One region of the Enterobacter sp. H2G27 genome, then DNA from elsewhere that is predicted to be linked to it. Evidence: predicted binding sites of a transcription regulator. Region 1 holds the regulator's gene; the other holds the start of a gene.
The links. The regulator CRP, encoded in region 1, controls carbon source genes, mostly activating them, when cyclic AMP is high. The targets are predictions, from matches to a motif close to ATGTGANNNNNNTCACAT.
Positions count from the first base shown of each region.

Region 2: a site for CRP is predicted at 4,201-4,218, ahead of epd (erythrose-4-phosphate dehydrogenase). Genes of this name have one in related genera too.

Region 1 covers NZ_JBSVSI010000001.1:3,900,480-3,908,505, reverse strand. The annotation lists gene pabA (aminodeoxychorismate synthase component 2) at 1-411, shown strand, start outside; gene argD (bifunctional acetylornithine/succinyldiaminopimelate transaminase) at 498-1,718, shown strand; gene ACW9E7_RS18680 (YccS/YhfK family putative transporter) at 1,715-3,802, opposite strand; gene crp (cAMP-activated global transcriptional regulator CRP) at 3,860-4,492, opposite strand; gene ACW9E7_RS18670 (OsmC family protein) at 4,804-5,208, shown strand; gene ACW9E7_RS18665 (phosphoribulokinase) at 5,275-6,144, opposite strand; gene ACW9E7_RS18660 (YheU family protein) at 6,175-6,393, opposite strand; gene ACW9E7_RS18655 (hydrolase) at 6,390-7,412, opposite strand; gene ACW9E7_RS18650 (ABC transporter ATP-binding protein) at 7,525-8,026, opposite strand, start outside.
Region 2 covers NZ_JBSVSI010000001.1:3,496,111-3,504,136, reverse strand. The annotation lists gene ACW9E7_RS16530 (OprD family outer membrane porin) at 1-854, opposite strand, end outside; gene loiP (metalloprotease LoiP) at 1,065-1,823, opposite strand; gene tkt (transketolase) at 2,096-4,087, shown strand; gene epd (erythrose-4-phosphate dehydrogenase) at 4,413-5,432, shown strand; gene pgk (phosphoglycerate kinase) at 5,482-6,645, shown strand; gene fbaA (class II fructose-bisphosphate aldolase) at 6,738-7,817, shown strand; gene ACW9E7_RS16500 (small-conductance mechanosensitive channel MscS) at 8,004-8,026, shown strand, end outside.

The DNA.
Region 1 (8,026 bases):
GGCCCCTGCACCCCTTCGGAATCGGGTATTTCGCTGGAGGTTATCCAGCACTATGCCGGCAAGCTGCCAATCCTGGGCGTCTGCCTGGGCCATCAGGCAATTGCCCAGGCGTTTGGTGCCACCATCGTGCGCGCCGCGAAAGTGATGCACGGTAAAACCTCTCCGGTCACCCACGCCGGCACCGGGGTGTTCACGGGGCTCAATAATCCTTTAACCGTGACGCGCTACCATTCCCTGGTCATTGACCCGTCGACGCTGCCCGACTGTTTTGAGGTGACCGCCTGGAGCGATACGCAGGAGATCATGGGGATTCGCCACCGCGAATGGGATCTCGAAGGCGTGCAGTTCCACCCGGAAAGTATCCTCAGCGAGCAGGGGCACGCGCTGCTGGCAAATTTCCTCAATCGCTGAAAATCTGTTGCCTTGCTGTGATTTTTTATGCATATTTTGTGATTATATTTTCACATTTACTGTGACATAAAATGGATGGTCATGACATGGCAACTGAACAACCAGCAATTACCCGCGCGACATTTGATGAAGTGATCCTGCCGATTTATGCACCGGCTGAATTTATCCCGGTGAAGGGAAAAGGCAGCCGCGTCTGGGATCAGCAGGGTAAAGAGTATGTGGATTTCGCGGGTGGTATTGCGGTCACGGCGCTGGGTCATTGCCATCCCGCGCTGGTGGAGGCGCTGAAAACCCAGGGCGAAACCCTGTGGCACACCAGCAACGTGTTCACCAACGAACCGGCGCTGCGCCTGGGCCGCAAGATCATTGATGCTACCTTTGCGGAACGCGTGCTGTTTATGAACTCCGGCACTGAAGCCAACGAAACTGCCTTTAAGCTGGCGCGCTACTACGCGACAACGCGCCACAGCCCGTACAAAACCAAAATCATCGCCTTCCACAACGCCTTCCACGGACGCTCTTTCTTTACCGTCTCTGTTGGCGGCCAGCCGAAGTATTCCGACGGGTTTGGCCCAAAACCGGCCGACATCGTCCACGTGCCGTTTAACGATCTGCACGCGGTGAAAGCGGTAATGGACGACCACACCTGCGCAGTTGTTGTCGAACCGATCCAGGGTGAAGGCGGCGTGACCGCGGCAACCCCGGAATTCCTGAAAGGGCTGCGCGCGCTGTGCGACGAGCATCAGGCGCTGCTGGTCTTTGATGAAGTGCAGTGCGGGATGGGGCGTACCGGCGATCTGTTCGCTTATATGCACTACGGCGTGACGCCGGATATTCTGACCAGCGCCAAAGCGCTTGGCGGTGGTTTCCCGGTGAGTGCGGTACTGACGACACAGGAGATCGCCTCTGCGTTCCACGTCGGTTCTCACGGCTCCACCTACGGCGGTAACCCGCTGGCGAGCGCCGTGGCGGGTGCCGCGTTCGACATTATCAACACGCCAGAGGTGTTGAACGGCGTTAGCGCGAAGCGCGAGCTGTTTGTGAAACACCTGAAAAAGGTTGATGAGCAGTACGACGTGTTCAGCGAGATCCGCGGGATGGGGCTGCTGATTGGCGCCGAGCTTAAGCCGCAGTACAAGGGCCGCGCTCGCGACTTTCTGCACGCCGCCGCTCGCGAAGGGGTGATGGTGCTCAACGCCGGACCGGACGTCATGCGCTTTGCGCCGTCGCTGGTGGTGGAGGATAAGGACATTGAAGACGGGTTAACCCGGTTTGCCGCGGCGGTTGCGAAGATCGTTAAAGGCTAATATTCGGTTCGTTTCAACCGGCGCGTTAACCAAATGCCGTGATGCGGACGCTGACGCCATGCCACCGACGAAATGGTGTGCATGGTGTTCAGATGCCCCAGAACGCGCTGCAAGTGCTGCTCCAGGGTGCTCATTGGCCCGTGGGTCAACGTCTCCGGCGCTTCCAGAATGTTTGAGTCTCCCGACTCGCCCGGCGCGTCATACTCCAGACGCTGCTGACACCTCTGCAACGCAATTTCACATGACTGCAGATAGCGCTGCGCCAGGTCCGGCGTCAGCATCGTGTGCTCGCGCGCCAGCGTGGTCATGGCGTTAATGTGCTCGACGATAAACTGGCTGTGCGTCACCCAGAGCTTCATATCGGCCAGATAGTGCGAATTAAAGCCCGGCTCCTGCATCGCCTGGTTAAGCGAGTTGAACAGGGCGTTGTGCGCCTGGTTGACCTTCATGCGCTGATAGGCCAGCGGGGACGGCTGCGGGTCGTCGCTCAGGATCAGGCGAATGGCCTGCTGGTCGGCCTCCAGCGCGTCGTGGGCGTTCTGTCTCAGCAGCCCGCTCTGCCATTGCGGCCAGAGCCAGACCATGCCGCCAAAGGCAATCAGGCAGCCGATCAGAGTATCAATCAGCCTGGCGACAATAAACTGTTCGCCATTGAGCGTAAGCAGCTGCAGGGTATATACCGCCGTCACCGTAAAGCCCACCATCGCCCAGCCGTAGTTTTTGCGGATAATTAGATAGCTCACCAGCGTGATCGCCAGCATCCCTGCAAGGGTATAGCCTTCCGGCACGTGGAAGTGCAGCGTCACGCCCGCAATGATCAGTCCGGCCATGGTGCCGCCCGCCCGGTGCAGAATACGCACCCGCGTGGCACCGTAGCCGTTCTGAGTGACAAACAGCACGGTCATTAAGATCCAGTAGGGCTTCGGCAGATGCAGCGCCATGCCCATCAGGCTGGCGGTACTGAGCATCACGCTAATCCTTGCGGCGTTGCGCAGGGCGGAAGATTTAAAAGAAAGATAGCTTTTGAGCGCGGGCAATAACGGCAGCCGTTTTTGCTTATCCGCCATCAGGTCGCGGGGATAAAGCGGACGCTGGGTGCGCAATACCCGGGCGATGCGGCTGAAGTGCCAGGCGGCAAACTGTCCGACCGGGTTATCCGGATGCTGGCGGGCGATTTTCTCCAGCGCGCCGAGCTGTTTATCCATGTTAAAGCGCGTGGGGTAGCGGTGATAGAGAATATCATCGGCCAGCACCCGCAGGCGTGCGGAGACGGTCTGCGCGTTCCAGCGGATCACCGCTTCGGCATGGCTGCGCTCGACCAGCTTTTGTACCTCCTGCGGGTGGTGCAGGCTCACGGAGATATGTTCCTGTAGATCCAGCCCGACCTGGAAGGTGCGCAGCAGGCGTTTGTACTCGTGGTTCTTGTTGGCGGCGAGCATGTGTAGCTGCTGATAGCACTGGCTTATGAGATCCACCACCTTCTGCTGGCGCGTCAGCAGCGGCGGTAAGGATTTTTCCGGATCGGTATGCTGGGTGAGCAGGGTGTATTTGGCCTCGCAGTAATCCGCAAGCTGCACATAGAGCAGGCTCAGGGATTCGCGCAGCGGCTGTTCCCGCCACAGCCAGAACCAAAACCAGTTAAACAGCCCGTACCACAGCGTCCCCAGAGCGTAGATCAGCAGCGGCTCCCACACCGGCATATTCCCGGCGAGACTTAGCGTGAAAATGGCCGCAATCAGCGACGCGGGAAGCAGGCGGGCGTGCAGCGAACTGATTTCCGCCGTGACGCCGAGGGTCATCGCCAGCACGGTCAGGATCAGCGGCAGCGGGATATCACGAGCCAGTAAAAGCTGTACGGCGAGGCTACAGCCCGCAAACAGGCAGCCGCCAACGATCAGGCGTTTGAAAAAGCGCTTATGCGGCGTGTCCAGACCGGCGATGTTGCAGCAGGCGGGCACGAGGGAAAACAGCAGGCCTTGTTGAAGATGTCCGAGGATCAGGCCTATGGCCACAGGAAGACACAACACCAGCGTTTGTCGCAGTGCGTAGTTAACTTCCGGGTGATAGATCAGCCTGCGCCACATGGGGAATAGAGACAAAAACGGCGTGACACCTTGCGATGGCACGCCGTTTAAGCGGAATTAACGCGTTCCGTAGACCACGATGGTTTTACCGTGGGCGGAGATCAGGTTTTGATCTTCCAGCATTTTCAGGATACGGCCTACTGTTTCACGGGAGCAACCGACGATCTGACCAATTTCCTGACGGGTAATTTTAATTTGCATGCCGTCCGGGTGGGTCATGGCGTCTGGCTGTTTCGCCAGGTTCAGCAGGGTCTGCGCGATACGACCGGTAACGTCCAGGAAGGCGAGGTTACCCACTTTCTCTGAGGTGACCTGCAGACGGCGTGCCATCTGGGAAGAAAGACGCATCAGAATGTCAGGATTAACCTGAATCAGCTGACGGAACTTCTTGTAAGAAATTTCAGCCACTTCACATGCTGTCTTTGCACGAACCCAGGCGCTACGTTCCTGGCCCTCTTCAAACAGGCCCAGTTCACCGATGAAATCGCCCTGGTTCAGATAAGAAAGGATCATCTCTTTCCCTTCTTCATCTTTGATCAGCACTGCCACCGAGCCTTTAACGATGTAATACAACGTTTCCGCTTTTTCACCCTGGTGAATCAGCGTGCTCTTTGATGGGTACTTATGAATGTGGCAATGAGACAAGAACCATTCGAGAGTCGGGTCTGTTTGCGGTTTGCCAAGCACCATGCGCTGTTATCCTCTGTTATAAGCTGTCACCAGAGTCATCAGATGCATCCGGACTCTGGGGTTGCAATCGAATTCTTACCCATACCCTGGGAAGTCGGCTACCGTAACGTTTCGCAGCCAGTAAAGTTTGATGTCCTCTGCATACATGTGTAACGTCAATGTATTACTGTAGCATCCAGAGTGTTTTAGCATAGCTTTCGCCGCGTGTCTCCTGGTGTCTCGCTTCAGCATGATGCAGGTCGCCTTCCATTGCGAGAAATGTAACGCACGCGTAATCTGTCACCAAAAATGCAACGTTGGAGTTTAAGAATATGCAAGCGCGCGTGAAATGGGTTGAAGGTTTAACGTTCCTGGGCGAGTCCGCGTCAGGGCACCAGATTTTAATGGACGGTAACTCCGGCGATAAAGCGCCAAGCCCAATGGAAATGGTGCTGATGGCGGCAGGCGGATGCAGCGCCATTGACGTGGTGTCGATTCTGCAAAAAGGTCGTCATGACGTGACGGATTGTGAGGTTAAACTCACCTCAGAACGTCGTGAAGAGGCACCACGTCTGTTCACCCATATTAACCTGCACTTTGTGGTCACCGGTAAAGAACTGAAAGACGCGGCGGTTTCACGTGCGGTGGACCTGTCTGCGGAGAAGTACTGCTCTGTGGCGTTAATGCTGGAGAAAGCGGTAAAAATCACGCATTCGTATGAAGTGATCGAGGCGTGATCCATGGGGCATCGTGCGTGTTGATGCCCTCACCCTAACCCTCTCCCACAGGGAGAGGGAACATGCTCATGCGATCTGTTTCCCTTCCATCAACCGCTCCACCAGCGGCGTCATGATGAGCTCCATCGCCAGCCCCATTTTTCCGCCCGGTACGACCAATGTATTCATGTGAGAAATAAACGAGCCCTGCAGCATCGCCAGCAGCCAGGGGTAATCAATACCTTCAAGATTGCGGAAATGAATAACCACAAAGCTCTCATCCAGGGATGGGATACTTTTGGCGGCAAACGGGTTGGAGGTATCCACCGTCGGCACGCGCTGGAAGTTGATATGGGTGCGGGAGAACTGCGGCGTCAGGAAGTTGATGTAATCTTCCATGGAGCGTACCACCGAGTCCATTACCGCCTCTCGCGAATGGCCACGTTCGCTCATGTCGCGCGTCAGCTTCTGGATCCACTCCAGGTTCACGATAGGGACCACACCGACCAGCAGGTCCACGTGGCGCGCCACGTCGTGTTGCGGGGTGACCACGCCGCCGTGTAATCCTTCGTAAAACAGGACGTCAGTGGGTTCCGGCAGCGGTTGCCATGGGGTAAAGGTTCCCGGCACCTGATTCCAGGGAACGGCTTCATCATAGGTATGCAGATACTTGCGGGACTGCCCTTTACCGCTCTGGCCGTACTCAATAAAGGTTTGTTCCAGCAGGCCGAAGTCATTGGCTTCCGGACCGAAGTAGCTGATGTGTTTACCCAGATCGCGCGCCTTACGGATGGCCATGTCCATTTCCGGACGCGTGTAGCGGTGAAAGCTGTCGCCCTCGACCTCCGCCGCACGGAGATTCAGCTGGGCGAAAATCTTGCGAAATGCGAGGCTTGTGGTGGTGGTTCCCGCACCACTCGACCCCGTAACGGCTATAACCGGATGTCTGGCAGACATAGCAACTCCCTGACTGAAAAGGGTGGAAGATCAGCCGTGAAACGCGTTGCGGGGCATGATATTGACCGTCTCATGCAGTTCTGACCACACCAGCACCACGTCGCCGCTTTTCAGCTGGCGCTTTACATCGTTGACCTTTTGCTCAAGCGAGCGTTCCTGTTCACCATAATCGGTGCCTTCGCGTAATACAAAGCTTTCAATCAGATTATCGAGCGTTTCGGGAGCCAGATCCTGCCAGGGAATAATCATTTTGCACCGTCCAGATAAGGGGTTAGCCAGTCAGGAATACGCGCCTCAAGCCACATTTTCGGGCGGCGCAGCGTGCCGCCGATAAACCCGACGTGGCCGCCGTGCTCGGTCAACTGATAGTGAACGTTGTCGGGCAGGAATTCCTGCGCGGGGATCGAGTGATGATCCATAAACGGGTCATCTTTGGCATGAATAATCAGCGTTGGCTGCGTGATCTTGCTGAGCAGCGGCATGGCGCTGCACTGACGATAATAGTCAATCGCATCGGCGAAGCCGTGAATTTTCGCGGTGATCAGGTCGTCGAACTCGCGAATACGGCGTACCTTTTTCAGCTGGCGCAGGCTGACCGGCAGGGTATCCGGGTAGGCCTTCAGTTTACGTGCCGCATTGGCCTTCAGGAGGTTGAGGAGGTAACGCTGGTAGACGCGGGAGAAGCCTTTATCCATATGGTAGCTGCACTGCTCGAGCATAAACGGCGCGGAGACAATGACGGCGGCCTCCAGCGGCACGCTTTCGCCCTCTTTGGCCAGCAAGCAGGCCAGCATATTGCCGCCCAGCGAGTAGCCCACGGCGGCCGTTGGCACGGTGCCATAATTTTCACGCAGCCAGTGTAAAAACCACGTCCCGTCTTCTGTTTCACCCGAGTGATAAATGCGTTTCTGACGATTCGGTTCGCCGCTACAGCCGCGAAAATGCATCACCACGCCGAGCCAGCCGCGCGCCTTTGCCGCCTCAATTAGCCCATGGGCATACGGGCTGTGCAGGCTGCCTTCCAGGCCGTGAAAGACCACCAGACGCGGCTTATGGCGAGCCTGTTCCGGCGCTTCGCTCCAGGCGAGATCCAGAAAATCACCGTCTGGCAGGTCAAGCCGTTGCCAGTGCGGGGTGAACTGAACCTTGCGGCGGATCAGTCGCGGCAGCATGGTCTGCAAATGGGGATTGGCCACGCCGCGCATAGGCACGAACTCAGTGCTGTCTTCGACCGCAATGTCGAAGTCTGATGGGATGATTTGGGTCATAAGCGCGATGCTGATTCTTGTCGGAAATTTACGATACTTTCCGAATTGTACCCCGTTTAAGCTGGATTTCCGAACCCGGTACGGATTCTGTTCTTAAAACGGGGTAAACAGGTCAGTCAGCCTGCAGCATCGCTTCCAGCTGTTCCTGCGCGTCGAGCCACGCCATCTCACACTCTTCAAGGCTGGATTTGGTCTTCGCCTGGGTTTGCAGGCAGTCCGTCAGTTCAGCTTTACGGCTCTGGTCATACAGGCCGCTGTCGCCGAGCTTCTCTTCAACGGTAGCAAGCGTGGCGTTGAGCTTTTCCATCTCTTTTTCGAGACGGGCAATCTCTTTACGCAGCGGCTGCGTCTGGGTGCGCAGCTCCGCTTCACGACGCTTCTGGTCTTTACGTGCCTGCGCGCTGTTGGCGTTGTCTTTCGCCGACTCCTCCGGCTGGCTCTCCTGCTTCTGCACGTCCGTCAGCCACTGCTGATAGTCTTCCAGATCGCCATCGAACGGTTCCACTTTGCCATCGTGCACTAAATAGAGATCGTCCGTGGTGGAGCGGATCAGGTGACGGTCGTGCGAAACCACAACCAGTGCGCCTTCGAACTCAATCAACGCTTCGGTCAGC
Region 2 (8,026 bases), 400 kb from region 1:
TGGTACGCTACTTTGAACGTGTGAATATCCCAGATGTAGCTCGCCGCCAGGCTCCAGATAGCGTTGCTGCGGCCCGTATCGAGGCTGTCCGCGTAACCCTGGTCGAGACGGGAGTTATAGCCGTTGAAGTCGAGCACCAGCTGCTGCCCGGTGCTGAACGGCTGTTTGAAGTTCAGGCCCAGATACTGCTTGTTCATCACCTCTTCATTATGAGAAGCGTACAGCGCGCCGCTGAACTGGTCGTTGAACTGGTAGCTTGCGCCGCCGAAGGAGAGGCTCTTCAGCCCGCTGTCGTGGCGGTCATCGCTTTTGCGCTGCTCGTCGGTGAAGTAGCCGACGTTAACTTCCAGACCGTCGATCTCTTTCGAGGTCAGCATAGCGCCGGTGTAGCTTTCAAACAGCAGGCGGGAGCTGTCGGCATTGACGATAGGCAATTCAGGGCGCTGATTCCCGTAGCTCAGTACGGTATTGGAGATGCGCATTTTGGCGGTCGCGCCAAACTTTGCCAGATCGGATTTTGCCCGGCCGTCGTCTTCCTGTTTAAAGAAGTCGATGCCGCCTGCGCCGCTTTTGCCGCGGCCGCCGTCCAGGCGCACGCCATATTGAGCAATACCGTCCACACCAAAGCCCACCAGCCCTTCAGTATAGCCGGATGCAAACGTGGCGATGATCCCCTGACCCCATTCGGCTTTGTCCTGCTGACCCTGATGATAGTCGCGGCTGATATACGCATTGCGGAAAAACAGGTCCAGACGGCTGTCGTCAATAAAACCCTGGCTGTCGGATTGCAGGCTTGCAGCGGCAGGTAATGCGGCAAATAAGCTTAAAGCAACTAATGATAATTCTTTTTTCACGGAGGGAACGTCTCTGTCTGGATATATTAATTTGAATAACTGCGGAGGTGATAATTACCGGAAAAAGTGACCTTTGCAATAATTATGTGACCAGACATTTCAATGCCATAAGGCAGATTTGGCGGGGCTTTCAGGGGTGTTATCGATACGTGCTGTTAAGTTAACAATTCATGCGAAATAAAAAGGAGGCAAAACTGCCTCCTTCTGAAATTATTTAATTCCGTCTGCGGCCATACGGTCGCGAATATGCTGTGCGCGTTCTTCTGAGGCCGGGTGATCGTCAAACATGGAGCTTTGGCGTCCGGCTTCCAGCTTGGCCAGTTTTTCGAAGCTGGTGGCTAAGCCTGATGGATTAATGCCGCGTTTGCGCAACAGATCGTAGGAGTAGTCATCCGCCTCGGACTCCTGACGCTGTGAGAACTGAGAGTTAACCAGCTTTTCACCCACGTCCCCAAGCTGTGACTGCGACAGGCTGCCAACGATACCGCCTGCAGAGGCCGCCGCTGCGCGGATGGCATTGGTGCCCAGGGCAACCTGCATCCCTTTCTTCACGTGGCCCAGGGCAACGTGGCCCATTTCATGGCCGATGACCGCTTCCACTTCGTTGTCGGTCATCATGTCCATCAGTCCGCTGTAAACGCGGATACAGCCGTTCGCCATCGCGAAGGCGTTGACGTCTTTCGCCATGTACACCTTGTAGTTCACCGGCTGGCCGTTGATGTTGTCGCCCAGCGCGGAAGCAATCTTATTCAGACGCTGCGTGTAGGTACTGTTGGCCGGCGCAAGCGTGGCTTTTCCGTCCATATCTTTACAGGCCTGGTCGCTCAGCGCTTTCACCTGCGCATCGCTCAGGGAATAGGCCTGAAAGGCCTCTGCCCCTGACGTCATCAGACCGTTAGAATCCATATTCTGACAGCCGCTCAGCAGGAGCGTTGTACCCAGGGCCAGCACTATTGCACGCATTTTCATGAGGTTGCTTCCGTACTCGTTAATCTGAATAAAATCCGAAAAGGTCACCGTCAGCGAAGCCGGTGTCGGGATAAGTATAAGGAATATCTACAGGGCCGGGCGAGTAGATTGCGCAACATGCGAGCATGATCCAGAGATTTCTTAAGCTGCAAAAGAATGGTCCATGTACATGGCATGCCGCTTGGGTTACATTGTTGGCACTTTTTTCCGGCGTAGCCCAAAACGCGCTGTCGTCAAGGGCATGGCCTTTAACAGTCCGATCTGGAGTTAAAATGTCCTCACGTAAAGAGCTTGCTAATGCTATTCGTGCGCTGAGCATGGACGCAGTTCAGAAAGCCAAATCCGGCCACCCAGGGGCTCCTATGGGTATGGCTGATATCGCCGAAGTCCTGTGGCGTGATTTCCTGAACCACAACCCGCAGAACCCGTCATGGGCTGACCGCGACCGCTTCGTGCTGTCCAACGGCCACGGCTCTATGCTGATCTATAGCCTGCTGCACCTCACCGGCTACGATCTGCCAATTGAAGAGCTGAAAAACTTCCGTCAGCTGCACTCCAAAACTCCAGGTCACCCGGAAGTGGGCTACACCGCTGGCGTAGAAACCACCACCGGTCCGCTGGGTCAGGGTATTGCTAACGCTGTGGGTATGGCGATTGCTGAGAAGACCCTGGCGGCGCAGTTCAACCGTCCTGGTCACGACATCGTTGACCACTTCACCTACGCTTTCATGGGCGACGGCTGCATGATGGAAGGCATTTCTCATGAAGTGTGCTCCCTGGCAGGTACCCTGAAGCTGGGTAAACTGGTTGCGTTCTATGACGACAACGGTATCTCCATCGACGGTCACGTTGAAGGCTGGTTCACCGACGACACCGCAGCACGTTTCGAAGCCTACGGCTGGCACGTTGTGCGTGGCGTTGATGGCCACGATGCTGACTCGATTAAACGTGCAGTGGAAGAAGCGCGCGCTGTGACGGACAAACCGTCCCTGCTGATGTGCAAAACCATCATCGGCTTCGGTTCACCGAACAAAGCGGGTACGCACGACTCCCACGGCGCGCCGCTGGGCGATGCAGAAATCGCACTGACCCGCGAAGCGCTGGGCTGGAAACACCCTGCATTCGAAATCCCATCAGAGATTTACGCTCAGTGGGATGCAAAAGAAGTAGGCCAGGCGAAAGAAGCGGCCTGGAACGAGAAGTTCGCTGCTTACGCGAAAGCCTTCCCGCAGGAAGCGGCTGAATTCACCCGTCGTATGAAAGGTGACATGCCGTCTGACTTCGACGCGAAAGCGAACGAATTTATCGCTAAGCTGCAGGCGAACCCGTCTAAAATCGCGAGCCGTAAAGCGTCTCAGAATGCGATTGAAGCGTTTGGCCCATGGCTGCCAGAATTCCTGGGCGGCTCCGCTGACCTGGCGCCATCTAACCTGACCCTGTGGTCTGGTTCTAAGCCAATCAACGAAGATACTGCCGGTAACTACATCCATTACGGTGTACGTGAATTCGGTATGACCGCGATTGCCAACGGTATCTCCCTGCACGGTGGTTTCCTGCCGTACACCTCTACCTTCCTGATGTTCGTTGAATATGCCCGTAACGCCGTGCGTATGGCGGCGCTGATGAAACAGCGTCAGGTGATGGTCTACACCCACGACTCCATCGGTCTGGGCGAAGACGGCCCAACTCACCAGCCGGTAGAGCAGGTGGCTTCCCTGCGCGTGACCCCGAACATGAGCACATGGCGTCCATGTGACCAGGTTGAATCCGCGGTGGCGTGGAAATACGGCGTTGAGCGTCAGGACGGTCCAACCGCGCTGATCCTCTCCCGTCAGAACCTGGCGCAGCAGGAGCGTACCCCTGAGCAGCTGGCGAACATCGCTCGCGGTGGTTACGTGCTGAAAGATTGCGCGGGCCAGCCTGAGCTGATCTTCATCGCTACCGGTTCTGAAGTTGAGCTGGCTGTTGCCGCATGGGAAAAACTGACTGCCGAAGGCGTGAAGGCGCGCGTGGTCTCCATGCCGTCTACCGATGCGTTTGACAAGCAGGATGCCGCTTACCGTGAATCCGTTCTGCCTAAAGCGGTTTCCGCGCGTGTGGCAGTGGAAGCGGGTATCGCTGACTACTGGTTCAAATACGTGGGCCTGAACGGTGCCATCGTCGGTATGACCACCTTCGGTGAGTCTGCTCCGGCAGAGCAGCTGTTCGAAGAGTTCGGCTTCACCGTTGAGAACGTTGTCGCGAAAGCGAAAGAACTGCTGTAATCGCCGTTTTGCCCGGTGGCGCTACGCTTACCGGGTCTACAAATGGCTCGAAAGTAGGCCGGGTAAGCGCTAGCGCGCCACCCGGCTTTTTTTGCGTCATTATTCCACCTAAAATGTGACGCAAGTCATATAGCTCGCTTATTCATCTGGACAGACATTCCTTTTATTCCCCGATTCGCTTATTCTTGCTGAAGCGTTTCAGTCGATTAAATGTTCGACAATTGACCAATCAATCGCAGTTTGTGACAGCAAGGATTCCCCTTCGGGCGTAGCTGGATTACTCTTTCAGCCACCTCAAACTCAGGGATTGCTTTGCAGGAGATCTATGACCGTACGCGTAGCGATTAATGGCTTCGGTCGCATCGGGCGTAACGTGGTTCGTGCTTTGTATGAATCCGGACGTCGGGCGGAAATAACCGTGGTGGCAATCAATGAACTGGCGGATGCTGCGGGCATGGCGCATTTATTGAAGTATGACACCAGCCACGGACGTTTCGCCTGGGATGTGCGCCAGGAAAGAGATCAGCTCTTTGTGGGTGATGACGCTATTCGTGTTCTGCATGAGAACAGCATTTCCGGGCTACCCTGGCGTGAACTGGGTGTGGATGTCGTGCTTGACTGTACCGGTGTTTATGGCAACCGCGAACACGGCGAAGCGCATCTGGCTGCAGGCGCGAAAAAAGTCCTGTTTTCTCATCCCGGCAGTAATGACCTCGACGCGACAGTCGTGTTTGGCGTCAACCAGCATGAGCTGCAGGCCGAACACCGCATTGTTTCCAACGCCTCCTGTACCACCAACTGCATTATTCCGGTCATCAAACTGTTAGACGATGCGTATGGCATTGAATCCGGCACCGTGACCACGATTCATTCCGCCATGCACGATCAGCAGGTTATCGACGCCTACCATCCGGATTTACGACGCACTCGCGCGGCGAGCCAGTCAATCATTCCGGTGGATACGAAACTGGCGGCAGGGATCACCCGTATTTTTCCGCAGTTTAATGACCGGTTTGAAGCGATTGCCGTGCGTGTCCCGACGATTAACGTCACTGCAATTGACCTTAGCGTGACGGTGAAAAAACCGGTAAAAGCCTGTGAAGTCAACCTGTTGCTGCAAAAAGCGGCACAGGGGGCATTTCATGGTATAGTTGACTATACGGAATTACCGTTGGTCTCAGTAGATTTTAACCACGACCCGCACAGCGCCATCGTCGATGGTACGCAAACGAGAGTCAGTGGGGCACACCTTATCAAGACGCTGGTCTGGTGTGATAACGAATGGGGCTTTGCTAACCGAATGCTCGACACCACGTTAGCAATGGCCGCTCAAGGTTTCAGGTAAGACGCATCGTGCGTCTGCAAAACTTTAAGAATCAACGAGAGGATTCACCATGTCTGTAATTAAGATGACCGATCTGGATCTGGCTGGTAAACGCGTTTTCATCCGTGCCGATCTGAACGTACCGGTTAAAGATGGCAAAGTGACCAGCGACGCGCGTATCCGTGCATCTCTGCCAACCATCGAACTGGCTCTGAAGCAGGGCGCGAAAGTGATGGTCACCTCCCACCTGGGTCGTCCAACTGAAGGCGAGTACAACGAAGAGTTCTCTCTGCTGCCAGTGGTTAATTACCTGAAAGACAAACTGTCCAACCCGGTTCGCCTGGTAAAAGATTACCTGGACGGCGTTGAAGTGGCTGCCGGTGAACTGGTTGTTCTGGAAAACGTTCGCTTCAACAAAGGCGAGAAGAAAGACGACGAAACCCTGTCCAAAAAATACGCTGCACTGTGCGACGTATTCGTGATGGATGCCTTCGGTACTGCTCACCGTGCACAGGCGTCAACCCACGGTATCGGTAAATTCGCAGACGTAGCGTGTGCCGGTCCTCTGCTGGCTGACGAACTGGAAGCGCTGGGTAAAGCACTGAAAGAACCAGCTCGTCCGATGGTGGCTATCGTTGGTGGTTCTAAAGTTTCTACCAAACTGACCGTTCTGGATTCCCTGTCTAAAATCGCTGACCAGCTGATCGTTGGCGGTGGTATCGCGAATACCTTTGTTGCCGCTCAGGGCCACAACGTCGGTAAATCCCTGTACGAAGCAGACCTGGTTGACGAAGCCAAACGCCTGCTGGGTACCTGTGATATCCCGGTTCCAACTGACGTTCGCGTCGCGACCGAGTTCTCCGAAACCGCAACCGCGACCCTGAAATCTGTAAACGACATCAAAGACGAAGAGCAGATTCTGGACCTGGGCGACGTTTCTGCACAGAAACTGGCTGAAATCCTCAAAAACGCAAAAACTATCCTGTGGAACGGTCCTGTTGGCGTGTTCGAATTCCCGAACTTCCGCAAAGGTACTGAAATCGTTGCTAACGCTATCGCAGACAGCGAAGCGTTCTCTATCGCAGGCGGTGGTGACACCCTGGCAGCAATCGACCTGTTCGGTATCGCTGACAAGATCTCCTACATCTCCACTGGTGGCGGTGCATTCCTCGAATTCGTGGAAGGCAAAGTACTGCCAGCAGTAGCAATGCTCGAAGAGCGCGCTAAGAAGTAAGCCATTCAAGGGCAGGGAAACCTGCCCAATTTTCAGCGCGCTTTAAAGAGCTCGCACCTTTTCTAACGGCCGAAGATACAGGACTAAGCAACATGTCTAAAATTTTTGATTTCGTAAAACCTGGCGTTATCACTGGTGATGACGTACAGAAAGTGTTCCAGGTAGCTAAAGAAAACAACTTCGCTCTGCCAGCAGTTAACTGCGTGGGTACTGACTCCATCAACGCCGTACTGGAAACTGCTGCTAAAGTTAAAGCTCCAGTTATCGTTCAGTTCTCTAACGGCGGCGCTGCGTTCATCGCAGGTAAAGGCGTGAAAACTGACATTCCTCAGGGTGCTGCAATCCTGGGCGCTATCTCTGGTGCGCACCACGTTCACCAGATGGCTGAACACTATGGTGTTCCAGTTATCCTGCACACTGACCACTGCGCGAAGAAACTGCTGCCGTGGATCGACGGTCTGCTGGACGCGGGTGAAAAACACTTCGCGGCAACCGGTAAGCCACTGTTCTCTTCTCACATGATCGACCTGTCTGAAGAGTCACTGCACGAAAACATCGAAATCTGCTCTAAGTACCTGGCGCGCATGGCCAAAATGGACATGACCCTGGAAATCGAACTGGGCTGCACCGGTGGTGAAGAAGACGGCGTGGACAACAGCCACATGGACGCTTCTGCCCTGTACACCCAGCCAGAAGACGTTGATTACGCTTACACCGAGCTGAGCAAAATCAGCCCACGCTTCACTATTGCAGCGTCCTTCGGTAACGTACACGGCGTTTACAAACCAGGTAACGTGGTTCTGACCCCGACCATCCTGCGTGATTCTCAGGAATACGTGTCTAAGAAACACAACCTGCCGCACAACAGCCTGAACTTCGTCTTCCACGGCGGTTCCGGTTCTTCTGCTCAGGAAATCAAAGACTCCGTAAGCTACGGCGTTGTGAAAATGAACATCGATACCGATACCCAGTGGGCAACCTGGGACGGTATCCTGCAGTACTACAAAGCGAACGAAGCTTACCTGCAGGGCCAGCTGGGCAACCCGAAAGGCGAAGACCAGCCGAACAAGAAATACTACGATCCACGCGTATGGCTGCGCGCTGCTCAGACGTCCATGGTGACCCGTCTGGAGCAGGCTTTCAAAGAACTGAACGCGATCGACGTTCTGTAATTTGAGCAGCTAACAGCATCAGAAGGCCCGCAAATGCGGGCCTTTTTTTATGCTTTTTCAATACCCTGCCAGACCTGTTTTTGTGATCTGTTTGGCAAACCCGGCGCTTTTTGTTTACCCTTTACGAACCTGCCTGTCTCCATGGGGGATGGATTTTGTGTTTTGGTTTAACAAAAGGAAGAATAAATGGAACAACTCGATGTTGTAGA